4 regions of the Shinella sp. 20P9.1.1 genome follow, and region 1 is predicted to be linked to each of the others. Evidence: riboswitches for the same ligand, from Rfam matches in the RefSeq annotation. Region 1 holds a riboswitch; each other region holds the start of a gene.

Region 1 (7,286 bases):
GAAATGTCGGTGGGTTATGCCACGCTCTACGGTGACATGAACGGCGGCTTCAATCCGATCAAGGATCTGTACAAGATGCAGGTCTATGCGCTCTCCAGCTGGCGCAACGCCCATCTGCCGCCGGGCGCGCTTGGGCCGACGGGCGAGGTGATCCCGAAGAACATCATCGACAAGGCGCCCTCCGCCGAGCTTCGGCCGAACCAGACCGACCAGGATTCGCTGCCGCCCTATCCCGTCCTCGACGACATCCTCGAATGCCTCGTCGAGATGGAGATGAGCACGGAGGACATCGTCGCGCGGGGCCATGACGTCAATACCGTGCACCGCATCGAACACCTGCTCTACATCGCCGAATACAAGCGCCGCCAGTCGGCGCCGGGCGTGAAGATCACCAAGAAGAATTTCGGCCGCGACCGCCGCTATCCGATCACCAATCGGTATCGCGACCGGGGGTAGGCGATGCGCAGCTCGGTCGAGATCCACAACATCGTCTCCGGTGAAACACGTGTCGTCTGGCAGACCGAGCAACTGGTCGAGGCGCCGAATTTTTCGCGGGACGGGCGGTTTCTCGTCATCAATGGCGATGGGCTGCTCTACCGGCTGGCGCTCGATGGCAGTGCGCCGGAGCGGATCGACACCGGCTTTGCCGTCAAATGCAACAACGATCATGGGCTTTCGCCCGACGGGCGTCTGCTTGTTATCAGCGACAAGGTGGAATTCGGCAAATCGGCGATATATGTGCTGCCGGCCGAGGGTGGCGTTCCCAGGCTGGTGACGCCGAACCTGCCGTCGTATTGGCACGGCTGGTCGCCGGATTGCGCGACGCTCGCTTATTGCGGCATTCGTGACGATGTCTTCGATATCTACACGATTCCTGTGTCGGGGGGTGAGGAAAAGCGGCTGACTTTTGGAGAAGGGCGCAATGACGGGCCGGATTATTCGGCGGATGGGGAATGGATCTATTTCAATTCCAGCCGCACCGGCCGCATGCAGATCTGGCGGGTGCGTCCCGACGGTTCCGAGCCGACCCGCATCACCGACAGCCCCTTTGGCGACTGGTTTCCGCATCCGTCGCCTGATGGGAAACACCTGCTTGTGCTGTCCTATGACGGCGATGTCTTCGATCATCCGCGCGATCTTAACGTGCGGCTGCGCCTCATGGACATGGACGGCGGCAATGCACGGATTCTCTTCGATCTTTTCGGTGGGCAGGGCACGATGAACGTGCCGAACTGGTCGCCGGACGGCAGCGAATTCGCCTTTGTGCGTTACGCGCCGGTCTGATCACAATTTGTGGTGCATATGCGTTAAGTTTTCGCTCACCAGCCTGTTTAAGTGAATTTTGCGGTCTGCCAATTAGCCTCTGTTCAACAATGCCCGGAACCGGGCGGGGGCAGGCAGGGGTGACGATGACGGGCAGGACTGAAGAAGGCCGGACGGGAAAACGGCGCAGGGTGAGTTTCGCAATTCGCGCTGCGGCCGTGATGATCGTCGGGCTTTTCGGCGCGGCAAACTTCTTCGTCCTCGACTATGCCATCGAACGCGCCGACAGTTTTGTCGCCGAGACCGAGCGCACGCTGGTCCGCAACGAATTCAGCCACCAGATCGACCAGGTGGTGCAATATCAGAGCCAGCTGTCCTTCTGGGACAAGAGCTTTAGCGCACTTGCCCACGGCATGCCGGACGACGATTTCGTGCGTGACCAGATGCGCGACTGGATGTGGTCCGATTTCGGCTTCTCCTGGATGATCCTGACCTCGCCGGATGGTGAAAAAATCCTCGGCGTGCATCGTGGCGAAAAGGTTTCCGACCGCAAGGCGCGTGAAAAGCTGCAATGGATGAGCGATCTCACCCGCCGCGCCGAGCGGGCCTATCGCGAGGCACTGTCGCCCGATCGGGGTGGCTGGCAGGTGGCGCGCGCCAAGGAGGACCCGGATCTCCTGACCCCGGCACTGCCGGAAATCCATGTCTCGGGCATGCGGCTCATCGACCGCGTCATGAGCATCGTCGTCGTGCAGGCCGTCGTTCCGAAATCGCTCTATATTCCCGCAAGCCGTCTGGAGCCGACCCTGCTCATCACCGTCAAGCCGGTGTCGCAGAAGATGCTGTCCAGTGCCGAGCGGCGGCTCGGCGTGCATGATCTCGGATTCACGCCCATCGTCACCGAGGAGCCGGGCCTCGTGATGACGCCCGTAGGTGGCGATGCGTATAATCCGATGGTCGCCTCCTGGCGGCCCAATATGCCGGGCTCCTTCGTCTGGCGCTCGGCTCTTCCGCAGATCGCGATTTTCGTGCTGGTCTTTGCCGGCGTCATGCTCTTCGTGACCCTGCGCTTTTCCGCGCTGGTCAGGGCGCTTCAGCGCAGCGAGGCGAAAAACGCCTTCCTCGCCCGGCATGATCCGTTGACGGGGCTGAAGAACCGCAGCGGCTTCGACGAGGAGGTGCGTCGCACCATCGCCAGGGGCAACGGCAAGCCCTTTGCGATCCTTGCCCTCGATCTCGACAAGTTCAAGGCGGTCAACGACCGTCATGGCCATGCGGCGGGCGATATCGTGCTGCAGGCGGTTGCCCGGCGCTTCTCCGATCGTGTCGGCAAACAGGGTTCGGTGGCGCGTCTCGGCGGCGACGAATTCTCCATTCTTCTCAATGGCGATTTTTCCCGCGAAACCCTCGTGGCGCTTGCCGAGGCGCTGGTCCTTGATGCGCAGGTGCCGATCGCCTATGACGGCCAGCTTCTGCTCATTGGCGGCAGCGCGGGCATTGCCCAGTTCCCGGATCACGGCGGCAGCCTGCACGATGTCATGGTGATGGCCGATGCCGCGCTCTATGCGGCCAAACATGCCGGCCGCAACCGTGCCTTTCATGCAGGCGATATCGATGCTGGCACGGTGGCCGAAGCGGGTGCGGCGCGCGCTGCCTGAAGCCGCCGAGACGCTATGAGACAGGTGCGCGGCGCGGGCGGGCTTGATCGTGCCCTAAAGCCGTGCGCATATCCTTTTCAGTCAGGTGCCCGCGACATGCGGGAGAATCGGGAATTCGGTGCGGGTGCAATATCCAGGTCCGGAACGTGCCCAACGCTGTGACGGGGATGGCGTGCACTCCAAAGCTTGAATCGATTCAAGCTTTTGCCACTGGTTCTTGAACCGGGAAGGCAGGTGCGGGCCGTGTGAACCGAAGTCAGAAGACCGGCCTGGCGAGATAGACCGAACCGCGCGGACGGCGGCAGGTTGGACGCATTGTTGGGGAGAAAACGATGCGAACAGAACTCTCGGACGCTCTCGTCCGGGCGGGCGCTTTTCCGTGTGAGGACAAGCAGGCCGTCTATCGTGCCATTGAAACGCGCCGCGACGTGCGTGACCAGTTTTTGCCCGATGCCTTGCCCGACGATCTCGTCGGCCGCCTGCTGCATGCCGCGCACAGCGCGCCGTCCGTCGGCTTCATGCAGCCGTGGAATTTCCTGCTGGTACGCGGCGAGGAAACGCGCCGTGCCGTGCATGGCGCCTTCCTCAAGGCCAATGCCGAGGCGGCGGATATGTTTTCGGGCGAGCGGCAGGCGCAATACCGCGCGCTGAAGCTCGAAGGCATCCTGAAGGCGCCGCTGTCGATCTGTGTGACCTGCGATCCGACGCGGGGTGGCACGGTGGTGCTGGGCCGCACGCACAATCCGCGCATGGACGTCTATTCCACGGTCTGCGCCGTGCAGAATCTCTGGCTCGCGGCGCGGGCGGAAGGGGTCGGCGTCGGCTGGGTCAGCATCTTCCACGACAGCGATATCCGCGACATTCTCGGCATTCCCGCCCATGTCGAAATCGTTGCCTGGCTCTGCGTCGGCTTCGTGGATCAGCTGTATGCGGAGCCGGAACTGGCGGTGAAGGGATGGCGGCAGCGCCTGCCGCTGGAAGAGTTGGTGTTCGAGGAGCGTTGGCCGGCGACTGCATAAAGCCGGTCAGTTGACGCCTGCATCGGCCGGGCGGCCGAGATCGATGGCGGACTCGTTTTCCGGCAAGAAGGCGGGGCCGACGGTGCGCACCTTGCTATGCGTGGGATCGTAGTCACGGTCCTCGATCTTGGCAGGGGTTTTTGCTGTTTCCTGCTTGTCCTGCCGGGTTGTGATCGTCGTGATGGAGCCGGTTTCCGGCAGGGCTTCCTCTGTCGTGCCCCCGCTCGTACCAGCGGTCTCGCCCTTCATCGCCTTCTGGCGCTTGATCATCTCCTGGTAATAGGCGGAGAGATTGCAGCCGCAGGTGCCGGCTTTCGAGAGATCGCGGGTCCGGTAGCTGAAGGCATGTTCGAGATCGCGGTAAGGCCGACCGGTGACGGTGGACGTCATCTGCTCGGTTTCCTGGCCGGGTGTCATCGACTGGTAGAAAAGCTGCGTCTCCGTCTGCGGGCACATCATCGCGCAGACCTTCTGGTCGCGGCGGAAATCGAGCGGCGTCGCGCCCGACGAGATCGGGAAGAAGCCGCCGTCGCAGGTGCGCACGCAGACGGTACGCAGATTGCCATGGCCGGCGCTGCCACCGAGCGAGCGCAGCTGCAATCGCCCGCTGTCTTCAGGCATGGTGCCCAGCGGCAGGGTGCGCGTATCGTCCTGCAAGGTGCGCAGGGTTTCGGTCGCGGCGATCGGCATCACCTTCGCGTCGTCGTTGCAGCCGTTGGTTTCCAGCGTGGCGAGCAGGCGGCTGCGCGGTCCTTGCGAGGATATGCCGCCGGCAAATTCGCGGCGCTTGCGGTCGAGGATGTAGAGGTTGCGCTCCATCTTGCCGATGACTGTTTCCAGCGTGTCGCAGGCCGCTTCGTTCTCGCCGCCGAAGACGGTGATGCTGCCGGACGAGCAGCCGAGGCGGCGCTGGTCGCTCTTGGCCTTGCGCAACTGGATATTCTGGCGGGCGATCGCGCCGGCATATTTGCGCGCGCTTGTGGTGTCGACCATGACCCGAGGGAGGTTTGCCAGTTCCGCCTGAATCCGTTCGCACACGTCGGACGCCGACGCGCCGCCCGAAACGAGGAGCGACAGGCCGGTTGCGAGCGCAAACAAAAGGCGAAGGCGTCCTTTCACGTCCTGATATCCCGTAAGAGAGCTTGGAAGGCGGCCCGAGGCGCACCTTGATCATGTTCCTATCATAAGCCACTGCGCGCGCCGTGCAACGCGCTCCCGGATTTGTGATTAACGGCCGAAGAGATAATATGAATTATCTGGTCAGCTTTGCGCGGACGGCGCAATTGATCTCGCGGGGGGCTTGGTGTAGCACTCTCGGCATATATGCAGCAGCCGGTTACGGCACGGTCGCCTTCCGGCGGCGCAATCATCCCGCAGGCAGGTGACCATGAAGATATCGTCAGTCTTGTTGAGCCCTCTCTATGCGCTGCAACTCGCATCGGGCGCGAAATCCTTTGCCGACAATCCTGTTATCGGCAGCAAGTGGCTCAACAAAAAGGGCCTGCATGAAAAACGCGTGTCGCTGGCCATGCGCATGGCCGCCTGGCGCCGCAGGAAGCTGGAAAACCTCGTCGCGCCGGACCACCGCCGGCAATATGCCGAGACCGGCTTCGTCAAGATCGAGAATTTTTTGTCGCCGGAGGTTTTTGCCGCCGTCACGCGCGAACTGGCCGAGCGCGATTTCGAGCGCTACGACATGAAGCAGGGCGCGACGGTCACGCGCCGCGCGATCATCGATGACAGCGACCTCGAAACCCTGCCGGGGTTCAAGGCCGCGCGCAACGATCCGCGCCTGACCAACCTGCTGCGCTACGTCTCCTCCCATTCCGGCCAGCCCTTGCTGGTGGTTCAGATCGTCATGGCCCTGCCGTCCGTCGTTGCGGCCGGTTCGACCGATCCGCAGACGGCGCTGCACAGCGACACGTTCCAGCCGACGGCGAAGGCCTGGCTGTTCCTGCGCGATGTCGGTGAAGAGGACGGTCCGTTCGCCTATGTGCCGGGCTCACACGAAATGACGCCGCAGCGGCTCGCCTGGGAGCGCGGCATCAGTGAAAACGCCGATGCGATCGAAAACATCTATTCCGCCCGTGGCTCGCTGCGCATCATGCCGGACGAGCTCGGTGCGCTCGGATACGGTCAGCCGGTGAAGATGACCGTGAAGGCCAACACGCTCATCGTTGCCGATACGCATGGTTTTCACGCCCGCAGCCCGAGCTACAAGACGACGACGCGCATCGAGATCTACGGCTCGCTGCGCCGCAATCCGTTCCTGCCGTTCACCGGCTTGCACATTGCCTCGTTGCCGTTCATCGCCTCGGGCATGAACCGCTGGATCATCTCCGGCATGCGCCTGCGCAGCAAGCTCGGCATCAAGGGCTCGCCCTGGCGCGATGCCGGCCTTGGCAAGGCCGATGAATGGTCCAAGCGTCTCGACAAGCCGCCGGTGGCCTGACGGCTTCGAATACCCCGATTGGCGGCTTGCCCTTGCAAGGCCGCCGGTCGGGCTCTATATCACGCCCGTCGTCAACACCGACCGGATGGTGCAGCATGAATTTCAACCCGACCACAAATCGACGTCGTTTTGTCCTCGGGGAAATTCGTATCCATGCCTTCCATCACCCTCTCGAAAATTTCGTGGTCCACGCCTGACGGCCACGCGCTTCTCTCCCATCTCGATCTGAGCTTCGGTCGCGAACGCGCCGGTCTTGTCGGCCGCAACGGCGTCGGCAAGACGACCTTGCTCAAGCTGATCAACGGCGATCTGCGACCGCTCTCCGGCACCGTGACCGTCGATGGTTCCATCGGCGTGCTGCGCCAGAGCGTGCAGGTCGGGGCGGAGGAAACGGTCGCCAGCCTGTTCGGCATCGAAGATGCGCTCGACCTTCTCCGCCGAGCCGAATGCGGCGAAGCGGAAGCCGATGCCTTGGCGGATGCGGACTGGACGCTGGAAACGCGCCTTGCCGCTGCGCTCGCCCGCGTCGGGCTGAATGCAATGGCCGAAACGCGACTTGCCGCCCTTTCAGGCGGCCAGCGCACGCGCGCAGCCCTTGCGGCCCTTCTCTTTCACGAGCCGGATTTTTTGCTGCTGGACGAGCCGACCAACAATCTCGACCGGGAGGGCCGGCAGGCCGTCGTCGACATGCTTTCCGGCTGGCGTGCCGGTGCGGTGGTCGTCAGCCATGACCGCGAATTGCTGGAATGCATGGATGCGATCGTGGAACTCACCTTGCTCGGCGCCACGCGCTACGGCGGCAACTGGAGCGCCTACCGCGAGCGCAAGGCGCTGGAGCTGGCGGCTGCGCAGCGGCAGTTGTCCGATGCGGAACGGCACGCGGCAGATCTCGCG
Region 2 (7,286 bases), on a different contig from region 1:
CCTCGGGCGTGGCAAAGGCCTTCGCCGCCTTTTCCAGGCGGACTATGGAATCTCGCATCGTCGTTCCCCATTAATGTTATAAAAATAACGCTTGTGCGATTTAGATATCTGGATACCATTTGTTCATCCAAGTCAACGGCCGAAAGAAGCCGGGACGGGAAAGACGGTGCAAAGGAAAGCGCCGGGGCCACGACGGGCCAAACCATCAGAGGAGACTATTCGATGCCGAAATCGCATGATGCCGGTCTGTCCGGCTTTCGCCGCGCCGCTTTTTCGCTCGCCGTGCTCATGGCCACGACGGGCATGGCCAGCGCCGCCGAGCTCAACGTCTATAACTGGGGCGAATATATCAATCCGGAGGTCTTGAAGAAGTTCGAGGAGGAAACCTCGATCAAGGTCAACCTCTCGACCTATTCCTCCAACGAGGAAATGCTGGCCAAGATCCAGGGCGGCGCCACGGGCTATGACATCGTCTTCCCGTCCGTGCATATGCAGGACATCATGGCCAAGCTCGATCTTCTGGAGAAGACCGACATCAACAAATATGAAGGCTTCAAGAATATCGATCCGGCCTTCCTGCGCGCCAAGAGCGACCCGAACGGTGAATATTGCCTGCCCTATGCCTGGGGTTCGGTCGGCATCATGTACAACCGCAAGGTGCTCGGCAAGGATATCACGGGCTGGAAGGACCTGATCGAGACCGTGAAGGCCAAGGGCCTGAAATTCACCCTGCTCGACGACATGCGCGAAGTGCTGGCGGTCGGCCTCATCCTGAACGGCCACAAGATCAACTCGACGGACCCGGCCGAATTGCAGCAGGCGGCGGACACGATCATCGCCATGAAGCCGGATGTGGCGGCCTTCACCTATGACGAGCGTCCGATGGTGCAAGCGGGCGACGTGGCGGCCGGGCACGCCTTCGTCGGTGCGATGGTGGATATCTTCGCCAATGAAAAGGACCTCGGCTACGTGATCCCCGAGGAGGGGGCGACCATGTACCAGGAGGATATCTGCGTGCTGAAAACCGCGCCGAACAAGGACAACGCGATCAAGTTCCTCCAGTTCTATACGCGCCCGGAAATCGTCGCTCTCAACGTCTCGCAGCAGACCAACGGCACCGCCAACGTGCCGGCGCGGGAATTGACCCCGGAAAAGATCAAGAATAGCAAGGAAATCAACCCGCCGGCCGAGACGATGGCACGTCTCCAGATATTCGAGGATCTGGGTCCGGCCCTGCGTCAGGTGGACCGTGTCTGGACGCGGGTCAAGACGGCGCAATGAGCCCGGTGTGAGTGCGGTTGATACCCGCCCGTCTTTGGACGGGCGGGATTTCGAAGAGAGGGGCGACGTGTCGAAACGCATTCTGAAGCTCGTTCAGTCCGACGACCTCAGGCGGTCCAAATCCGACAAGCTGATCGCCCATTACATCGAGCGCAACATCGCCGAGCTGCCCTTCGAGACGGCGCGGTCGATCGCCCAGCGCTTGGAACTCTCGCCCATGACCATCGGCCGCTATCTGCGCCGCATGGGTTTCGACGGGCTCGACGAGCTGAAGAGCGAGCTGCGCCGCGGCAGTTCCAACCCCGCCTGGCAGGTCAAGGGACAGGTCGGGCGATTGGAGCAGGACCGCAAGGACGGCAAGCTGCTCGCCGGGCTCATCCAGCAGCAGATCGACAATCTCGGCGAGATTTACGCCATCACGACCGCGCCGGAATGGCAGCAGACGATCGACGCGCTGATCGGCGCGACGGAGGTCTATGTCGCCGCCTATCAGAACGTGCGCGGCATCGCGCAGTATTTTGCAAGCCAGCTCTCCTACACCCGCCCGCGCGTGCAATTCGTCGACGGCGTCAACGGCACCTATGCCGAAGTGCTCGACGGCTCCGTCGAGGGGCGGCTGCTCTTCCTGCACGACGTACGCCGCTTTGCCGCCAAGGCCCGGCCGCTGGCGCTGGAAGCCCGGCGGGCCGGCGTGAAGGTCGTGCTGCTGACCGATGAATTCTGCCCCTGGGGGCCGGAAGTCTCCGACATCTGCCTCATCGTGCCCGGCTCGCACGGGCCGCTTTGGGATGGCGCCGCGACCATGACGGCGGTGATGGATCTCATGTTGAGCAACATCATCGTCGAGATGGGCGACGAGGTGAGCGAGCGTGTCGACCGGCTGACACGCCTGCAGGATGTCTTCGGGGATTTCGAAAGCTGATTTTCACCGTCACCTTGACGCCGCCGAACGGTGCGGACTAAGGATGGGACGACGGTTCCCCGAAGGATGACTCCCAGGGGATTAATAGGGAACACGGTGCGGATGACCCAACAGGGACCCATTCCGTGGCTGCCCCCGCAACTGTAGGCGGATTGCCGCCTGTCCTCGTGACGCGTCTCGCGTCATGCCACTGTGCGTTTGCACGGGAAGGCAGACAGGCAGCAGATATCCGTGAGCCAGGAGACCTGCCGTCAGAGCCGAGAGTGCTGCTTGCCATGCACTCCAGATCCAAGTCACGGGCGGGGAAGCCCGGAACAGGAGACGCCATGACGAGCCAGACTGCCGCCCGCGGCAGACCCCTAATCGTTTTCTCCCGACCGCATTCGGTGCGCCCTTCGTGGTCCATCGGCTGAGCCCGCACGCCTTCACTCTCCGGGAGAAATCCATGACCTTGTTTTCCGCGGCCCTGCGCGCCGCATCCCTCGCTTCCGCCCTTGCCGGCGCGGTAACCCTCATCGCCTCCGGCACGGCCCAGGCCGCCGAGACGCAGTATCCGCTGACGCTGCAGAATTGCGGCCGCCCGGTCACCTTCCAGAAGGCGCCGACGCAGACCGTTTCGATTGGCCAGAGCTCGACCGAAATCCTCTACATGCTCGGCCTGGCCGACAAGGTGGTGGGCACGGCGCTGTGGGTCGGCCCGGTCATCAAGGGCTATGAAGACGTCAACGCCAGGATCGACCGTCTGGCCGACAACGAGCCGAGCTTCGAAAGCGTGCTCGCCAAGAAGCCGGATATCGTCACGGTGCAGTTCCAGTGGCAGGTCGGGCCGGAAGGCGTCGTTGCCAAGCCCGAGCAGTTCGAGGAGCTCGGCATTCCCGTCTACACCTCGCCGTCCGATTGCGTCGGCAAGGAAAACAGCGCGGCCAGCGACGGCGTCCGCCATCAGGTCTTCACCATGGAGCTGGTCTATCAGGAGATCCGCGAGATGGCGCAGATCTACGATATCCAGGACAAGGGCGAAGAGGTCGTTGCCGCGCTGAAGGCACGCGAAGAGGCGGCCCGTGCCAAGGTTGCCGCCGCCAAGGACAGGCTCTCGGCCGTCTTCTGGTTCTCCAGCGCCGCCGATGCCGATCCCTATGTCGCCGGCAAGAACGGCGCGCCGGGCTACATCATGTCGGCGCTCGGCATCGAAAACATCATCAAGACCGAGGACGAATGGCCGACCGTCGGCTGGGAAACCATCGCCAAGGCCGCGCCGACGATGATCGTCGCGGGCTCGATGGAGCGCCGCCGCTATCCGCTCGACAGCCTTGAGGCGAAGCTCGACTTCCTGAAGACCGACCCGGTCGCAAGCCTCATGCCGGCGGTGAAGAGCAACTATGTCTTCGACATGGACGCTCAGGCGATGAACCCGACGATCCGTACCATCGAAGGCATCGAGCGTCTGGCCGATGCTATTGAAAAGGCTGGTTTGGCCAAGTGATCTCCGATCGTCCCATCCTGCTTCGGACGGGCGCCGCTTTCGCGGCGCTCCTTCTGTTGCTGTTTGCGCTCGGCGTCGGCGCCGCAGTCGGCGAGACGGCCATCCCTCTCGACGTGGTCGCCAAGACGGTGGCCAACCGCCTCTGGCATGCAGGCTACCCGCTGGAGCCGATCGACGAGGGCATCATCTGGAACTACCGGCTGAGCCGGGCGATGGTGGCTGCCTGCTGCGGCTCGGCCCTGGCGCTCTGCGGCGTCATCCTGCAATCGCTGCTGCGCAATGCGCTGGCCGATCCCTATATTCTCGGCATCTCCGCCGGCGCTTCGACCGGTGCCGTCAGCGTGGCGATTCTCGGTATCGGGGCCGGTGCCCTAACGCTGCCGGCCGGCGCCTTCCTCGGCGCGCTCGTCGCTTTCGGCCTCGTCAGCGCGCTCGCCTTGCGCGCCGGGCGCGGCACGAGCGCAATCATCCTGGCCGGCATCGCGGGCTCGCAACTCTTTAACGCGCTCACCTCCTTCATCGTCACCAAGGCGGCGAGCGCGGAGCAGGCACGCGGTATCATGTTCTGGCTGCTCGGCAATCTCTCGGGCGTGCGCTGGCCGGATGTCTGGCTGGCGCTGCCGGTAGCGATCCTCGGGCTTCTCGTGTGCCTGTGGCACGCCCGCGCGCTCGATGCCTTCACCTTCGGCACGGAATCGGCCGCCTCGCTCGGCATTCCCGTGCGCCGGGTCTATGTCGTGCTGATCGCCATTTCCGCGCTGATGACGGCGACCATGGTTTCCATCGTCGGCTCGATCGGCTTCGTCGGCCTCGTTATTCCCCATGCCGCGCGCATGGTGGTCGGCGTGCGGCATGGCCTGCTTCTGCCGGCCTCGGCGCTGATCGGCGCCATCTTCATGATCGCGGCGGACGTGCTGTCGCGTGTCATCATCCCCGGCCAGGTCCTGCCCATCGGCGTCATCACGGCACTGTTCGGCGCGCCCGCCTTCGCGCTCATCCTCAGCCAGAGGAGGTCTGCCCTGTGACACTGTCTGCCAAAAACCTGCACTGGTCGGCCGGTGGTGCGACCATCCTGTCGGATGTCTCGCTGGATGTGCGCCCCGGCGAATTCCTCGGCATCATCGGCCCGAACGGCTCCGGCAAGACGAGCCTGATGTCGCTGATGTCAGGCATCCGCAAGCCGCAGGCCGGCGCCGTCCTGCTCGACGGCACGCCGCTTTCGGATCACGGCCGTCAGGCCATCGCCCGGCGCATCGCCTTTGTCGAGCAGCAGGCGGAAACGACCGAGCGCATCACCGCGCGCCAGGCCGTCGAGCTCGGCCGTACGCCCTATCTCGGCGCGCTCACGCCCTGGTCGCGGACCGATGATGCCATCGTCGACCGGGCGCTGGAGGAGGTCGATATGGCGCATTTCGCCGGCCGGCTCTGGCACACACTGTCAGGCGGCGAACGGCAGCGGTTGCATATCGCTCGAGCGCTTGCCCAGCAATCGCCGATCCTGCTGCTCGACGAGCCGACCAATCATCTCGATATTGGCCACCAGATCAGCCTGCTCCAGCTGGTGCGCGAGCAGGAGCTGACGGTCGTTGCGGCCCTGCACGATCTCAACCACGCCGCCATGTTCTGCGACCGAATCGCCGTCATGCAGGGTGGGCGCATCGTGGCGCTGGGCACGCCGGCTAAGGTGCTGGAGCCGCAGCGTCTGCTGGAAGTCTTCGGCGTCACCGTGGATGTGGAGCGGGACAGTGCCGGCGGCTGCTTCATCCGCTATCGCCGCCCGGAGCCGCGGCCGCTGCGGCTGAAACTCGTTGCCAACGAGGGGACGTGATGCACGGCACGCTCTCCAACGACCATCTGAAGGAAGACATCCGGGACTATTGGTCCCGCCGCTCGCAAACCTTCGATCTCGCCTTCGGCCACCGTATTCCCGAAGGGCCGGAATTCGACGCCTGGGCGGCGGCGATCCGCGCGCATCTGGGGCCGGAGCCGTGCCGCGTGCTGGAGCTTGCCTGCGGTACGGGGGAGGTGACGCGCCTGCTGCTGTCGCTCGGTCATGAGGTGACGGCGCTCGATTTTTCCGAGGCGATGTTGTCGGTGGCGCGCAAGAAGCATGAGCGCGCCAAGGGCCTTCGCTTTCTGCTCGCCGACGCGGAAAACCCGATGGAGCCGGACGAAAGCTATGACGCCATCGTCTGTCGCCATCTCGTATGGACGCTGACGACGCCCGAGCAGGCCTTTGCGGAATGGCACCGCATGCTGAAGCCCGGCGGCATGCTGCTGTTCTTCGATGGCGACTGGGCCGCCCCAACGCGGCTCGGCCGGCTGGCAAGCCGCGCCATCGCGGTGCTCGATCGGTTCATCGGCACCGACCCGAATTATGACGGCGCGATGAGCGATCGGCATTCCAGCATCATGCAGCGCCTGCCTTTTGGCGACGGGCTGACGGTCGAGCGCGTGTTGACCTTGCTGGAGGCGGCCGGTTTCCGCGATATGACGATTGGTTCCCACGCCCCCATCGCCAGGGCACAACGCCGGACGGCGGACCTGCGCAATACGCTGCGCACGCTGCTTTATCGTCGCTTTATTCTCTGCTGCCGCAAGCCTGTTTAGGCTTCCGGCTCCACTGTCAACTTGACACGGTCGGCGGCGAAGCGGGTGCGGGAAAACTGGATCGGCGTTCCCGCAAGGTCGGTGTTGATGGCTGTCGCGACGAGGATGATCGCACCGGGCGAAAGCTTCAGGTGCCGGATATCGTCGCCCTCGGCGTGAATGGCCGAGATTTCCGTTGAGCGGCGCACATAGTCGGCGACGCCGAGCTTGCGGAACGAAGCGGTGACGGAGCGGGTCTGCTCGAAAATCCCGCCGATCTCGCCGAAACGGTCGGCCGGGAAATAATGAGTCGCGCGCGAGATGGGGCGTTTGTCGGCGCTATTGACGGTTTCCATGCGCACACAGAGCGTGCCGATGGGGAGCCCGAGGGCTTCGGCCACGATCGATGGTGCAACCTCGGTTGCCGCCTCCAGCATCTTGCTTTCTATGTCGCGCGTCTGATTGCCGAGGCCCTGCGAAAAGCGCGTGCGCTTCGAAATCGGAAAGCGCAGCCGGTCGCGCCGCTCGATGCGGGTGCCGATGCCCTGGATGGGGCGCACGATGCCTTCTTCCGCCAGTGCCGCCATGGCGCTGCGCACCGTGTGGCGGTTGACGCCGAAGCGGGCGGCCAGCGTCATTTCCGGCGGCATCATACCGGTTTCGTCGAAATCACCATTGTTGATTGCGAGCCGCATGCGGTCGGCGATCTGCCGCCAGAGCGCCACGCCCGATTGCCGTTCCACCATTTTCGCCCCGCGATTTCGCCCGCTGTCACACCCTTGTCATTCCGGCCGATTAAGACAAGACTTAGATGTTCGGTTGTCTAGATTAATAGACATTTGGAGATGAGGCAATGGCATCAGTTGAGAAAATGTCCGAAGCAGCCGCAAAGGGCGCGGCGGCGGAACGGCAGAGGGCGATGGGCCTGCTTGCGAAGGCGAGCCGGAAGGAATTGCAGGCGGCATTCGACGCGCTTGCGGACAAGCCGGTCGTGCAGCCGGTGCGCGGGCC
Region 3 (7,286 bases), on a different contig from region 1:
GCACTTTTGGCGCATGGAAAATTTAGTCAGGAATCGTAGAAATTTTGGAATGGCATCCCTGTTTCCGGGCGTGCTGCTCTCCACCTTGGTCTCCGGCCTCGCGCTCAGTGCCGAGTGGCTGGAACGGTGGCTGACGGGCGGTGCCTGGGTTGAGGCGCTGGTGCTGGCGATCCTGATCGGTGCGCTCTGCCGCCTCATGTTGCGCCGGCCCGCTCTCTTCGACCCCGGCACCGCCTTTTCGGCAAAGTATTTTCTGGAGATTGCCATCGTGCTGCTCGGTGCAAGCGTGAGTGCGGCGGCAGTAACGGAGATGGGCCTGCCGCTGATCGCGGCCATCGCGGTTGTCGTGGGTATCGCTCTCATCGCAAGCTATGCGATCGGCCGGGGGCTTGGCCTGTCCCGCCCCGTCGCGCTGCTCGTCGCCTGCGGCAACTCGATCTGCGGCAATTCGGCGATCGCCGCGACCGCGCCGGTCATCCGGGCGGATGCGGAGGATATCGCCTCCTCCATCGCCTTCACCGCGGTTCTCGGCATGCTGACCGTGCTTGCTCTGCCGGTGCTGGTGCCGCTGCTCGGGCTTTCGGCGACGGGTTACGGCGTCATGGCCGGCATGACGGTCTATGCGGTGCCGCAGGTGCTGGCCGCCACCGCGCCGGTCTCTGCGCTCAGCATCCAGATCGGCACCTTCGTCAAGCTGGTGCGGGTGCTGATGCTCGGCCCGGTCATCTTCCTGCTGTCGCTCGCCTCGGGCAAGGCGCGGGGCAAACGCCCGGCGCTGCACCTGATGGTGCCCTGGTTCATCCTCGGCTTTCTCGCGCTGCTCTTTGCCCGCAGCACCGGCCTCGTCGATGCCGCCTTGGCCGCGCGCATGAATGGCGTGGCGACGGTGCTGACGATCCTGTCGATGGCGGCGCTCGGTCTCGACATCGACCTGCGCCGGGTGATGCGCGCCGGGCCGCGGGTGACGGCCGCGGTCGTGCTGTCGCTCGGCGTGCTCATAGCTGCGAGCTATGCCATGGTGCTGCTGCTCGACCTTGCGACGGCCTGAAAATCTCAGGCCGCGTTTTCCCGCGCGGTCGCCGGTATGTAGTTGAGGACCGGCCCCAGCCAGCGCTCGACCTCGCCGACCGTCATGCCCTTGCGCCGCGCATAGTCCTCCACCTGGTCGCGCTCGACCTTGGCGACGCCGAAATAGTAGCTTTCGGGCGCCGCGATATAGAGGCCGGAGACGGAGGAGCCGGGCCACATGGCAAAGCTCTCCGTCAGCGTCACGCCGATTTCCTTTTCCGCATCGAGGAGGCGGAAGAGGGCCGTCTTTTCCGTGTGGTCGGGCTGGGCGGGATAGCCGGGCGCGGGGCGAATACCGATATAGGGCTCGCCGATCAGATCGGTCGGAGCGAAGGTTTCATCGGCGGCGTAGCCCCAGAGTTCCTTGCGCACGACTTCGTGCATGCGCTCGGCAAAGGCTTCGGCGAAGCGATCGGCGAGCGCCTTGACGAGGATCGAGTTGTAGTCGTCGTTCGCCCGCTCGAAGCGCTCGGCAATGGCGATCTCGCCGATGCCGGCCGTGACGACGAAACCGCCGAGATAATCCTGTTTGCCGCTGTCGGCAGGCGCAACGAAATCGGCGAGCGCGACATTCGGCCGGCCGTCGCGCTTGGACAGCTGCTGGCGCAGCGTGAAGAAGGTGGCGAGTTCCCTGGTTCGCGTCTCGTCGGTGAAGAGCCTGATATCGTCGCCCACCGTGCCGGCCGGCCAGAAACCGACGACGGCCTTGGGCGTGAACCATTTCTCCGCGATGATTTGTTCCAGCATGGCCTGCGCATCGGCAAAAAGCTGGCGGGCGGCGGCGCCCTGCTTCTCGTCGTCGAGGATTTTCGGATAGACGCCCTTCAGTTCCCAGGTCTGGAAGAAGGGCGTCCAGTCGATGTAGCGGGCAAGGTCTGCGAGGTCCCAGTCCTGCCAGACGCGGGTGCCGAGGAAGGACGGCGTCTTCGGCCGGTAGACGGACCAGTCGGCCTTGAAGGCGTTTTCGCGGGCCTTGGCGAGCGGCAGACGCTGTTTTTCGGCCTCGCTTCTGGCATGGGCGTCGGCGACCTTGCGGTACTCCGCCTTCAGCGTCTCGACATAGCCGGGCTTCATCTCGGGCGACAGCAGGCTGCCGACCACGCCGACGGCGCGGCTCGCATCGGTGACATAGACCGTTTGGCCACGGTCGTAGCGCGGGTGGATTTTCACGGCGGTATGAACACGGCTCGTCGTCGCGCCGCCAATGAGCAGCGGGATGTCGAAGCCTTCGCGCTCCATTTCGGCGGCGACATGCACCATCTCGTCGAGCGAGGGGGTGATGAGGCCGGAGAGGCCGATGATATCGACCTTTTCGGCTTTCGCCGTCTCAAGGATCTTCGTTGCCGGCACCATGACGCCGAGGTCGATGATCTCGTAATTGTTGCAGGCGAGCACGACGCCGACGATGTTCTTGCCGATATCGTGCACGTCACCCTTGACGGTGGCCATCAGGATCTTTCCCGCGCTCTGCCGTTCGCCGCTGCCGCCATTGGCGCGCTTTTCGGCTTCCATATAAGGCAGCAGCACCGCGACGGCCTGCTTCATCACACGGGCGGATTTCACCACCTGCGGCAGGAACATCTTTCCTGCGCCAAAAAGGTCGCCGACGACGTTCATGCCGGCCATCAAGGGACCCTCGATGACGTGCAGTGGACGCTCCGCGTTCTGACGTGCCTCTTCGGTGTCTTCCTCGACGAATTCGGTGATGCCGTTGACGAGGGCATGTTCCAGCCGCTTTTCCACCGGCCATTCGCGCCAGGCGAGGTCGCGCTCCCGAGCCTCCTTGCCGGCCGCGCCCTTGAAGCGCTCGGCGATGTCGAGCAGGCGTTCCGTCGCGGTCCCGCCGGCCTTCGGCACGCGGTTCAGCACCACGTCCTCGCAGGCCTCGCGCAGGTCCGGCTCGATCGTGTCATAGACGGCGAGCTGGCCGGCATTGACGATGCCCATGTCCATGCCCGCCTGGATGGCGTGGTAGAGGAAGACGGCGTGCATCGCCTCGCGCACTGGCTCGTTGCCGCGGAAGGAGAAGGAGAGGTTGGAGACGCCGCCCGAGATATGGACATGCGGCAGGGTAGCGGTGATCTCGGCGGTCGCCTCGATGAAATCGACGCCGTAGTTGTCGTGCTCCTCGATGCCGGTCGCCACCGCGAAGATATTGGGGTCGAAGACGATATCTTCCGGCGCAAGGCCGGCGATTTCGGTGAGCAGCGTGTAGGCGCGGGTGCAGATTTCCACCTTGCGCGCCTTGGTGTCAGCCTGCCCTTTCTCGTCGAAGGCCATGACGACGACGGCGGCACCATAGGCGCGCACCAGTTTGGCATGGTGCAGGAAGGCCTCTTCGCCTTCCTTCAGCGAGATGGAATTGACCAGCGGCTTGCCCTGCACGCATTTCAGGCCGGCCTCGATCACCTCCCATTTCGAACTGTCGATCATCACGGGAACACGGGCGATATCGGGCTCGGCGGCGATGAGGTTGAGATATTCCACCATCGCCTTGGCGGAATCGATCAGGCCCTCGTCCATGTTGATGTCGATGATCTGCGCGCCGTTCGCCACCTGGTCGCGCGCGACGTCGAGAGCGGCTGCATAGTCGCCCGCCGTGATCAGCTTGCGGAATTTCGCCGAGCCCGTGACATTGGTGCGCTCGCCGACATTCACGAAGGGAATGGCTTCGGTCAGCGTGAAGGGTTCGAGGCCGGAAAGGCGCATGTGGCGCGGAATATCCGGGATCTGGCGCGGCTTGTGGCGCGACGCCGCCTCGGCGATGGCGCGGATATGGTCCGGCGTCGAGCCGCAGCAGCCGCCGACGATATTGACCAGGCCGTCGCGCATGAACCCTTCGATCTGGGCGGCCATCTCGTCCGGCGTCTCGTCATACTGGCCGAAGGCGTTGGGCAGGCCGGCATTGGGATAGGCGCAGACGAAGGTTTGCGCCACGGAGGAAATCTCGGCGAGGTGGGCGCGCATGGCATTGGCCCCGAGTGCGCAGTTGAGGCCGATGGAGAAGGGATCGGCATGGCGCACGGAATTCCAGAAAGCCTCCGGCGTCTGGCCGGACAGCGTGCGGCCGGAAAGGTCGGTGATGGTGCCCGAGATCATGACGGGCAGGTCGATGCCCTTTTCCTCGAAGACCTCGCGCGTGGCGAAGATCGCGGCCTTGGCGTTCAGCGTGTCGAAGATCGTCTCGATCAGGATGATGTCGGCACCGCCGTCGATGAGGCCGCGCAGCTGTTCGGCATAGGCGATCCTGAGATCGTCGAAGGTCACGGCACGGTAGCCGGGATTGTTGACGTCGGGCGAGATGGAGGCGGTGCGGTTGGTCGGGCCGAGCGCACCGGCGACGAAGCGGCGTCGGCCGTCCTTTTGCTGGGCACGCAGGCCGGCGCGGCGGGCAAGGCGCGCGCCGTCGCGGTTCAGCTCATAGACCATGTCCTCCATGCCATAGTCCGCCTGGGCGATGGTGGTGGAGGAGAAGGTGTTGGTTTCCAAAATATCGGCGCCGGCGAGCGCGTAGCGATAGTGGATGTCCTCGATGGCGCCGGGCTGGGTCAGCGTCAGCAGATCGTTGTTGCCCTGCTGGTGGCAGGCGCAATCGCCGAAACGGTCGCCGCGGAAATCGTCCTCGACCAGTTTCAGCGTCTGGATTTCCGTGCCCATGGCGCCGTCGAGCACGAGAATGCGTTCGCGGGCGGCGGCTTCGAGGGCGGCGCGGATCTCGCGACCGTCCCGCTTCGGCTGTTCGGGGCCGAACAGGTCGTCCAGGTGGGAAGTGGCCATGGGGAAACCCTCCGATGCAGTATCGTCTGCATCGGAGTTCACATAAAGATATCTTTATGTCAATATATCTTTATGTGGTTTGGCCCTAGTGCATCGGTTCATTCGCCCCAGCAAGCGAGGCGAACAGCGCCTTGAGGCGGATGATGTCAGGGTCGGCGCTTTGGCAACGGGCAAGCTTGTCCACCTCCTTCAGCGCCTCGACCGGAAGATCGGCGCCGCGCGGTTGCCAGAGCAGCCAGGAGATGAAGACGGATTCCGGCTTGCCGGTGCCGGACGGCTGGATATCGGTGAATTGAAACATTTCTTTTTCCCCAATTGAAAATTGGGGGATGACCGGACGCACGCTGCTGAAAAACTCGCCCGCGGGCGACAACAAGCGCACCCTTGGGACACCCCGCCCATGGACGTTACAGACGTGTCAGGGCAGGTCTCCTGGCTTGCGGGTCATTGCCTTTGTCTCGCCTTCCCGGTGGTTCACACCAGTGGCATGGAGCGACATCGGCTCGCCGTTCACAGTTGCGGGGGCAGCGCCGGTCTTGATCCTCCTTGGAGCATCGCACCGGCTTCCCTCTTAGCCTCCGAGCCGCATGCGACTCGGAAGACCCTGACGGCCGGAGACTGGCGTGACGCGGTAAGTAAGTCAAGGATGCGGGAACACGATGCACAGGCCCGGAACTTTTTTCTCAGCAATGCATTTGGGCTTCCGCCTGCCTCCTGCCCCTCGCTCATCTCGCCGGCGAGGGCGTGATTCACCAAAACCGCAGATGAGGGCCAATGCCGAGCCATCCCGATACGCTCAGATGTTGCAAGTCTCTGTCCTTACGGCTAAAAAATGCCGTTTTCATGCACCACGCGGCCAGGATGCCAATCAGCGTGTCGCCTGAGCCATGTTCTTTCCGTCAGCGCCATGAGGGCGTCGCATGGTGTCATGGCTGATCGCGGCACAGAGACGAAACCTGCCCGCAAAAAACCCTCCGGCGCACAGGCCTTTGCCGGATGGCTCAACATGGCCGGATCCAGATTAAGAAATATGTCCCTTCATAATACGCCGCACGCCGCCCGCGACGCAGACGCCAAGCAGATCGACTATAACGATTCGATCCGCGCCACCTATCTGACGCTGGAGGAGCTGGCCGAATGCGGCGAGGCGCTGGCGCGCGACAAGACCGCGCCGCTGCCCGGTTTCCGGCCCTTCGAATTCCGCGCCCGGCACAAGGAAAACGAGAAGGAAATCTTCCGCGTTTATCAGGCGACGGCCAAGGACGTGGAGTCGGGCGCGCAGATCACACCCGCCGCCGAATGGCTGCTCGACAATTATTACGTCATCGAAGAGGCCATCCAGGAGGTCCGCCGCGACTTCCCGCGCCGTTTCTATCGCCAGCTGCCGACCGTCGAGATCGACGGGCAGGCGGTGCCGCGCACGCTGGTGCTGGCCTGGCTCTACGTCGCCCATACCCAGAGCAACATCTCGCATGAAAGCTTGACGGCCTTCGTGCAGGGTTTCCAGAAGATCGATGCGCTGAAGATCGGTGAACTCTGGGCGCTGCCGTCCTTCATCCGCTTCGTGCTGCTCGAAAACCTGCGCCGCATCTCCAGCCGTGTCGAGCGCTCCCGCAAGATGCGCTTCAAGGCCAATGACGTCGCCGACGAGCTGGTGCGCCTGAACGATCCCGAAAAGAGCATCCAGTATCTGCGCTCGATCGAGAACTTCGTCGAGGACAACACCTTCGTCACGCAGCTGCTCTACCGGCTGCGGGATGGCCTGCAGGCGTCCGGTGTGGTGATCCAGTGGCTGGAGCGCAAGATCGAGAGCCGCGGCAGTGATCTCGAAGAACTGATCGTCTCGGAAAACAACCGCCTGTCCTCCGGCAACGCGACGATGAGCTCGCTCATCAAGAGCCTGCGCACCGTCGACGATACGGAATGGCCCGTCTGGTTCGAGAGTGTCAGCCGCCTCGACGAGGCGCTGCGCCAGGGCTCGGATTATTCCGACCTCGATTTCGGCTCGCGCAACAAATACCGCAACACGATCGAGCGTTTCGCCCGCCGCTCCGGCAAGACGGAGCTTGAAGTCACGGAGATCGCGCTCGCCATGACGGCGGAAGATGCGACCGCCCATGTCGAAGATCTCGACTACAAGGCCAATGTCGCCGCCTTCCTCGTCGGCAAGAAGCGCAAGCAGCTTGAAAAGCGTATCGGCTACCGTCCCTCCATCGTGCAGCGCATCGTGCGCTTCGGCCGCAAGCTCGACTGGTTCGCCATTGCCGGGCCGAACATCCTCTTGACGCTTCTGGCGATGATCGCGGTCTTCTATTTCCTCGATCAGCTCGATATCCCGAACGGCGCCTGGCTGATCATGCTGGTGCTCTTCGCGCTGCCGGCCTCGGAAGGCGCGTCGGGCCTGTTCAACACGCTCGTCACCTTCTTCGTCACGCCCTCGC
Region 4 (7,286 bases), on a different contig from region 1:
AAGGTGCGGATCTCGTCGTCGTGGAAGGGGCGGGCTCGCCGGCGGAAATCAACCTGCGTGCCGGCGACATCGCCAATATGGGCTTTGCGACGCGGGCGAATGTGCCGGTCGTGCTGGTCGGCGACATCGATCGCGGCGGCGTCATCGCCTCGCTGGTCGGCACCCATGCGATCCTGCCGGAGGAAGACCGGCGCATGGTGACGGGCTATCTCATCAACAAGTTCCGCGGTGACGTGACGCTGTTCGACAGCGGCATTTCCGAAATCGCCCGCTTCACCGGTTGGCCCTGCTTCGGCGTCGTGCCGTGGCTGAAGCAGGCGGCGCATCTGCCGGCGGAGGATTCCGTCGTGCTGGAGCGGCTTGCCAAGGGCGGAGCAGGGGCGCTGAAGGTGGCCGTGCCCGTCCTGCCGCGCATTGCCAATTTCGACGATCTCGATCCGCTCAAGGCCGAGCCGCAGGTCGATCTGGTCTTCGTGCGGCCGGGCGAGCGGCTTCCGGCCGATGCCGGCCTCGTCGTGCTGCCCGGCTCGAAATCCACCATTTCCGACCTTCGCGACTTCCGCGCTGCCGGCTGGGACAAGGACCTCCAGCTTCATATGCGCCGCGGCGGCCGCGTCATCGGCATCTGCGGCGGCTACCAGATGCTCGGGCAGCGCGTCACCGACCCGCTCGGCATCGAGGGCAGCGAGCGCGAAGTCCAAGGGTTGGGCCTTTTGGCTGTCGAAACCGAGATGGCGCCGGAAAAGACCGTGCGCAACAGCAGTGCCCGCTCCCTGCAATATGATGTGCCGCTGGAGGGCTACGAGATCCATCTCGGCCGTACCACAGGCCCTGACGTCCTTCGTCCGTCCGTCAGCATCAACGGGCGGCCGGATGGCGCGGTCTCCGCCGATGGGCGGGTCATGGGCACTTATCTGCACGGGCTTCTGTCCAGCGACGCGTATCGCGCCCGGCTTCTCGCCGATTTCGGCATCGAGGGTGGTGGCTTCGATTATCGTGCAAGTGTCGATGCCGCGCTCGACGGTGTCGCGGCGGAGCTGGAATCCGTTCTCGATCCCGCCTGGCTCGATAGTCTCCTACAGCCAATCCGATGAAACGGGGCTGATTAAATCAGCGCTCTCAAACGTACAGCCATCAGGTTCCCTGCTGCCGCTCTGCCGCACCAAAGTTGCGCCAGAATTCGGTGCGAGGAGTGATGGAAATCCGCCCGGACGACCGGGCGCAGGCGCCCCGCGCGATCCAAAAGGGTGAGATATATGGGTTCTGGACCTCTCGCACGCTCCGTTCTGGCCGGCCTTCTCGGGCTGTCGCTGGCCGGCATGCCCGCCGTTGCCTTCGCGCAGGCCGCCACCGGCAAGGAAGCCGGCAGCGCCGGCAAGCGCTGGGAGGAGGAGTTTTCGCTCTGGCAGAAGGTCTCGTCCGGCAGCGATGTCGCCCAGTACGAGGGTTATCTGAAGCAATATCCCAACGGCACCTTCGCCTCCATGGCCCGCCTTCGCATCGCCGAATTGCAGGCCGCCGCCAAGGAGAGGCCTGCCAAGAGCGTGACCGCAGAGGCGGAAGCCAAGGCCAAGGCCGAGGAAGCCGCCGCTGCCGAGAAGGCGAAGGCGGACGAAGAAGCGAAGAAGGCGGCCGAGGCCAAGCAGGCGGAAGAGGCGCAGAAAGCCGCTGAGGCTGAAAAGACCAAGGCTGAAGAGGAGACCCGTAAAGCCGCCGAAGCGAAGAAGGCCGCAGACGAAGCCCAGAAGGCGGCCGAAGCCAAAAAAGCCGAAGAGGAAGCCCTGAAGGCGGCCGAGGCGAAGAAGGCTGCGGAAGCGGCGCAGAAGGCTGCCGAGGCGGAAAAGGCCAAGGTCGAGCAGGAGGCCGCGCGCCTGAGGGCTGAAGCCGAGGCCAAGCAGGCCGAGGAAGCCGCCGCCGCCCGCAAGCTTGCCGATGAAAAGGCTGCGGCGGAAGAGAAGGCGAAGACCGAAGCCGCCGCTGCTGAAAAGGCCAAGGCGGAAGCCGCTGCGGCGGAAAAGGCAAAGGCTGAAGAGGCCGCCCGCCTGAAGGCGGAAGCCGAGCAAAAGGAAGCGGAAGCCCGCGCGGTTGTCGAAAAGCAGGCCGCTGAAGCCGAGCGCCTGAAGGCGGAGGCGGATGCCGCCGCTGAGAAGGCCAAGGCTGAAGAGGCCGCACGCTTGAAGGCCGAGGCGGATCGCCAGAAGGCCGAAGAAGCTGCTGCGGCGGAAAAGGCCCGTGCCGAAGAGGAAGCGGCCGCCCGCCAGGAAGCCGAGGCCAAGCGCATCGAGGCGGAAAAGGTTGCCGCCGCCGAGAAGGCCAAGATCGAGGAGGAGGCCGCCGCTGCCCGCAAGCTCGCCGAAGAGAAGGCTGCGGAAGTCGAACGCCTGAAGGCCGAGGCCGCCAAGGCGGCGGCCGATGCCGAAGCCAAGGCCGCGGAAGCCGCGCGTCTTGCCGATGAGGCAGAGAAGCGCGCCGAAGAGGCCGCCGCTGCCCAGAAGCCCGCGGATAGCCAGGAACCGGCCGATAGCGCAGATGATGCGACGGCTGCGCGTGAAAACGCGCCGCAGGACGCCGACAGCGACAATGGCGCGCGCGCCGTCGAAGAGGCGGCGGCCGCAAAACGTGCGGAAGACAAGACGTTCCAAGGCGCTGTCGCCGATGGTTCGGAGAAGGCTTACAAGGACTATCTCTACCAATATCCCCAGGGTCGCTATGTCGATGACGCCCGCAAGCGCATCGCCGCCCTGAGCGCCAAGCCGGAAACGCAGATGGACGAGGACGCGGCAACCGCCGACGCTACGCGCAAGGCCGAGCCGGTCGTCGATCCGCGCGAGACCTATATGGACCGCTCCGTTCGCGCCCAGGCCCAGCGCTACCTGAGCCTGCTCGGCTACAACACCTATGGTGCCGACGGCGTCTTCGGCCCGCGCTCTCGCGCGGCGATCGCCGCCTGGCAGGGCGCGTCCGGCTATCGCGCAGACGGTTACCTGCCGCGCCAGCAATTCCGCGCGCTGCGCGAGGCCGCGCAATATGCCGAGACCCGGCAGGCACGGCAGAATCGCCAGCGCCGCTACCAGCAGCGCGACTACGACGTGCTGGAAGGCCCCGTCGATGGCTACTATGACGGCCCCTATTACCGCGACGACGGCTATTACAACGATGGCGGCGGCGTGGTGATCATCCCCGGCTATTGAGTTTGCGACGGCCGGACGGCGGTTTTGGCACAGGCCATGCCGCTGCCGGTCGATTGACTTCCCGGGGCGGGAAGCATAATCATCAGCGATATTGGATGGTTCCTTGGTCCGGAAACGGACCGGGGAGTAAATGGGAATGTGACGCGGTGGACCCAATCAGGGCGCTGCAATCACGGCCGACCCCGCGACTGTAGAGTAGCGAGGGACGCCCATCCGGAGGGGAGGATGTTCGCGGCGAAGGGCAATGGTGCCTGAAATCGCGAAACGAGAACCAGCCGGAAAAGCCACTGGGTGGCATCACGATAGCCGGGGTTGGACGCCTCTTTTTCTACGAATCGTCCGCCTCTCGTGATTGCCGGAAAACCTGGGAAGGCGAGGGTGACCCGGAGGCGCTGACGCGCCGGACGCTGCGAGCCAGGAGACCTGCCAGACAATGAGGGCATATCGCCCGCCCAGGGGAATTTTCCCCGCTGCCTGCACGGAGGTTGTCATGGCTGTTTCTACCACGTCTTCTGTTGTTCTTTCCGCAAACGATCGTCTCGTTGCCGGCGTTTTCGCCCTGCTGCTCGGCGCCTTCCTCGTCTTCGGCGCCGGCCTTGCGAATTCGGCCGTGCTGCACGACACGGCACACGACACGCGTCACTCCTACGGCTTTCCCTGCCACTAAGGAGTTCTCGACATGATCGTTCGTTATCTCCTGGCTGCCCTGGTGGCCGGGTTGTTCTCCGGCGTGCTCATGACGGCCGCCCAGGAGGCCCGAGTCGTGCCGTTGATTCTGCACGCCGAAGAGTTCGAGGGTGAAGCCGCCCCGGCCGGCGACGGCACCACGCCCGCGACATCAGATGGTGCTGCCACGACGCAGGAGCATTCCTCGCTCGGTGCCGTGATCCTCGATGTCGCCTCGGCGCTCTCGCCTATCTCGGTCGCCTATGCCCATGAGGGCGAGGACCACGAGGACGGCGGCATCATGTTCGGCATGAGCCGCTTCTCCGGCACGCTTCTGGCAAACCTCGTCACGGGCACCGGCTTTGCTCTGCTGCTCGCCGGCTTCAGCCTCGTTTCCGGCAATCCCATCACCGTTGCCAACGGTGCGCTGTGGGGGGCTGCCGGCTGGCTTGCCGTGCATATGCTGCCGGCCATAGGCCTGCCGCCGGAGCTTCCGGGCTTCCCGGCTGCCGATCTGACCCAGCGCCAGATCTGGTGGGTTGCGACGGTCGCGCTTTCGGCGGCGGGTCTCTACCTGCTGTTCCTGAAGCCGGGCATCGTCTCCAAGGTTGCCGGTGTCGTGCTTCTAGCCGCCCCGCAGGTCTATGGCGCGCCGCAGCCGTCCGACATTTCCAGCAACGTTCCGGCCGTTCTCGGCGCGGAATTTGCCGTCGCGGCGCTCGCTACTACGCTGTTCTTCTGGATCGTGCTCGGCCTCTCGCTCGGCTTTGCCAACGAGAAGATCGCCAGGGCAGCCTGACATGAAACAGACATCGCCCGGAGCCGTCCTGGTTCTGGGCGGTGCGCGTTCCGGAAAATCCGCTTTTGCCGAAAGGCTGGTCGCCGAGACCGGCCTTTCGCGTCATTATATCGCCACCGGCCGCGCCTGGGATGACGAGATGCGCGAACGCATCGCCAAACACCGGGAAGATCGCGGAAAAGGCTGGGAAACACACGAGGAGCCGATTGCGCTCGCGGCCTGCATCAAGGATGTGGCGCGCGAGGACCGGACGGTCCTCATCGATTGCCTGACGCTCTGGCTCACCAATCTAATGCTGGAGGAGCGGGATATCACACAGGAATTCGCCGGCCTTTTGTCGGCCATCAACGACGCGCCGGGTCGTCTTGTCTTCGTATCGAACGAAGTCGGCCTTGGCATCGTGCCGGAAAATCGCATGGCGCGTGACTTTCGCGACCATGCCGGGCGGCTGCACCAGCAGGTCGCGGCCCTCGTACCGGAAGTCTATTTTATCGCGGCCGGACTGCCGCTGAAAATGAAGGGTTGAGCCTATGCTGCAACAGAAGATCCCCGCCACCGTCATCACCGGCTTCCTCGGGGCTGGCAAGACCACGATGATCCGCAACCTGCTGCAGAATGCCGGCGGCAAGCGCATCGCGCTCATCATCAACGAGTTCGGCGATCTCGGCGTCGATGGCGACGTGCTGAAGGGCTGCGGCGCTGAGGCCTGCACCGAGGACGACATCATCGAACTCACCAACGGCTGCATCTGCTGCACCGTCGCCGATGACTTCATCCCCACCATGACGAAGCTCCTGGAGCGCGAAAACCGTCCCGATCATATCGTCATCGAGACCTCGGGCCTTGCGCTGCCGCAGCCGCTGATCGCCGCCTTCAACTGGCCGGAAATCAAGACGCAGGTGACGGTCGATGGCGTCATTACCGTGGTCGACAGCGCTGCCGTCGCCGCCGGCCGTTTTGCCGACGACCATGACAAAGTGGACGCGCTGCGTGTCGAGGACGACAATCTCGACCACGAAAGCCCGCTGGAAGAACTCTTCGAAGACCAGCTCACCGCCGCCGATCTCATCGTCCTCAACAAGACGGATCTTCTCGACGCCGCCGGTGTGCTTGCCGTGCGTGACGAGGTCGCCTCGCGTATCGCCCGCAAGCCGTCGATGATCGAGGCGAAGAACGGCGAAGTCGCCGCCGCTGTCCTGCTCGGCCTCGGCGTCGGCACGGAAGACGATATCGCCAACCGAAAGTCGCACCACGAGCTGGAGCACGAGAACGGCGAGGAGCACGATCACGACGAGTTCGACAGTTTTGTTGTGGAATTGCCGGCGATTGCCGAGCCTGCCGCCTTCATCGAGCGCCTGAAGGGCGTGATCGCCGAACATGACGTGCTGCGCGTCAAGGGTTTTGCCGATGTTCCCGGCAAGCCGCTGCGCCTGCTCATCCAGGCCGTCGGCACGCGTATCGACAATTACTTCGAACGCGCGTGGGCCGCCGGTGAGACCCGCGGCACCCGCCTCGTCGTGATCGGCCTGCATGACATGGACGAGCAAGCCGTGCGCGCTGCCATCGCCGCGGCGGTGTGATTTTCGACATGAGCGTGCAGCAGTCCCCTTCGTCCTCGTTTCCGGTGCGGCCCGGCTATGTCTGGCTTGCCGTGCCGGTGGGTCCTCGGGTCAAGCCCGAGGATGACGGTGGGGAGGGGAGGTTTCGGTCTGCATCGATCGGTGCAGCAGAGGTAACCGTCGCTGCTGTGCGTCGTCCTCCTCTTCTTTCGTTGTGTCAGGGCTTGACCCGAGGATCCACCCGCACGGCACGCCGGCAAAGGGGAGGCACCGCATGCATCTCCTGCTAGCCCAGAAGGGCACCATCGCCGATGGCAAGGAGGCGATCGACCTTGGCCAGACGCCGGGCGATATCCTTTTCCTCACCGCCGCCGATACCGAACTCGCCGCTATCGCCGCAGCCCACCGAGCGCGCGGCACGGATACGCGCCTGCGCCTCGCCAGCCTCGCGACGCTGTCGCATCCGATGTCGGTCGATACCTATATCGAGCGCACGGCGCGTCACGCCAAGCTCATCGTCATCCGCGCCCTCGGCGGCGCCAGCTATTTTCGCTACGTGCTGGAGGCCTTGCTGGCGACATCCGTCGCCAACGATATCAAGCTCGTGGCATTGCCCGGCGATGACCGGCCGGACGACGGCCTGGTTCCCTTCAACCGCATCGACGACACCGACCGCCAGAACCTCTGGGCCTATCTCAACGAGGGCGGTGCCGACAATGCGGATCGTTTCCTTGCCTATGCGGAGGCCGTTGCCTTCGGTGGCGATAAGCCGGAGCCTGCGATGCCGCTCGAAAAGGCCGGCATCTGGTGGCCGGGGCGGGGTGTTGTGGATGTGGAGATGTGGCGGGAAGAGGCCACGGGTAGAATGGTAGCGGGGGAGGGATTCGAACCGCCGACGGCCGCGATCTCTTTCTACCGCGCCTATATCCAAAGCGGCGAAACCCGCCCGGTTGAAATGCTGATCGAGGCGCTGGCGGCCGAGGGCATCCGCGCCCTGCCGCTTTTCGTCTCCAGCCTCAAGGAACCCGTTTCCATCGAAACGGTCCGCGCAGCCTTCGCGGAGATCCGGCC

The links. Region 1 has a riboswitch for cobalamin ahead of bluB (5,6-dimethylbenzimidazole synthase). Riboswitches for the same ligand answer to the same signal wherever they lie in the genome.
Region 2: another riboswitch for cobalamin. It lies ahead of AC27VQ_RS01210 (ABC transporter substrate-binding protein); the one in region 1 lies ahead of bluB (5,6-dimethylbenzimidazole synthase).
Region 3: another riboswitch for cobalamin. It lies ahead of AC27VQ_RS15875 (hypothetical protein); the one in region 1 lies ahead of bluB (5,6-dimethylbenzimidazole synthase).
Region 4: another riboswitch for cobalamin. It lies ahead of AC27VQ_RS22585 (CbtB domain-containing protein); the one in region 1 lies ahead of bluB (5,6-dimethylbenzimidazole synthase).

The regions. Positions count from the first base shown of each region.
Region 1 covers NZ_JBYOLC010000006.1:72,061-79,346, forward strand. Annotated here, with positions in the region: gene AC27VQ_RS12325 (NAD+ synthase) at 1-456, shown strand, start outside; gene AC27VQ_RS12330 (TolB family protein) at 460-1,284, shown strand; gene AC27VQ_RS12335 (sensor domain-containing diguanylate cyclase) at 1,455-2,921, shown strand; cobalamin riboswitch at 2,988-3,208, shown strand; gene bluB (5,6-dimethylbenzimidazole synthase) at 3,254-3,940, shown strand; gene AC27VQ_RS12345 (DUF2865 domain-containing protein) at 3,947-5,059, opposite strand; gene AC27VQ_RS12350 (phytanoyl-CoA dioxygenase family protein) at 5,328-6,392, shown strand; gene AC27VQ_RS12355 (ABC-F family ATP-binding cassette domain-containing protein) at 6,546-7,286, shown strand, end outside.
Region 2 covers NZ_JBYOLC010000001.1:265,529-272,814, forward strand. Annotated here, with positions in the region: gene AC27VQ_RS01195 (ABC transporter ATP-binding protein) at 1-58, opposite strand, end outside; gene AC27VQ_RS01200 (polyamine ABC transporter substrate-binding protein) at 289-1,281, shown strand; gene AC27VQ_RS01205 (MurR/RpiR family transcriptional regulator) at 1,349-2,203, shown strand; cobalamin riboswitch at 2,239-2,470, shown strand; gene AC27VQ_RS01210 (ABC transporter substrate-binding protein) at 2,649-3,686, shown strand; gene AC27VQ_RS01215 (FecCD family ABC transporter permease) at 3,683-4,711, shown strand; gene AC27VQ_RS01220 (ABC transporter ATP-binding protein) at 4,708-5,514, shown strand; gene AC27VQ_RS01225 (class I SAM-dependent methyltransferase) at 5,514-6,296, shown strand; gene phnF (phosphonate metabolism transcriptional regulator PhnF) at 6,293-7,021, opposite strand; gene phnG (phosphonate C-P lyase system protein PhnG) at 7,129-7,286, shown strand, end outside.
Region 3 covers NZ_JBYOLC010000008.1:193,282-200,567, forward strand. Annotated here, with positions in the region: gene AC27VQ_RS15865 (YeiH family protein) at 50-1,048, shown strand; gene metH (methionine synthase) at 1,054-4,845, opposite strand; gene AC27VQ_RS15875 (hypothetical protein) at 4,931-5,146, opposite strand; cobalamin riboswitch at 5,251-5,467, opposite strand; gene AC27VQ_RS15880 (glycoside hydrolase family 94 protein) at 5,876-7,286, shown strand, end outside.
Region 4 covers NZ_JBYOLC010000016.1:21,188-28,473, forward strand. Annotated here, with positions in the region: gene AC27VQ_RS22575 (cobyric acid synthase) at 1-1,094, shown strand, start outside; gene AC27VQ_RS22580 (peptidoglycan-binding domain-containing protein) at 1,257-3,191, shown strand; cobalamin riboswitch at 3,271-3,636, shown strand; gene AC27VQ_RS22585 (CbtB domain-containing protein) at 3,682-3,858, shown strand; gene AC27VQ_RS22590 (CbtA family protein) at 3,871-4,656, shown strand; gene cobU (bifunctional adenosylcobinamide kinase/adenosylcobinamide-phosphate guanylyltransferase) at 4,658-5,182, shown strand; gene cobW (cobalamin biosynthesis protein CobW) at 5,187-6,236, shown strand; gene cobN (cobaltochelatase subunit CobN) at 6,490-7,286, shown strand, end outside.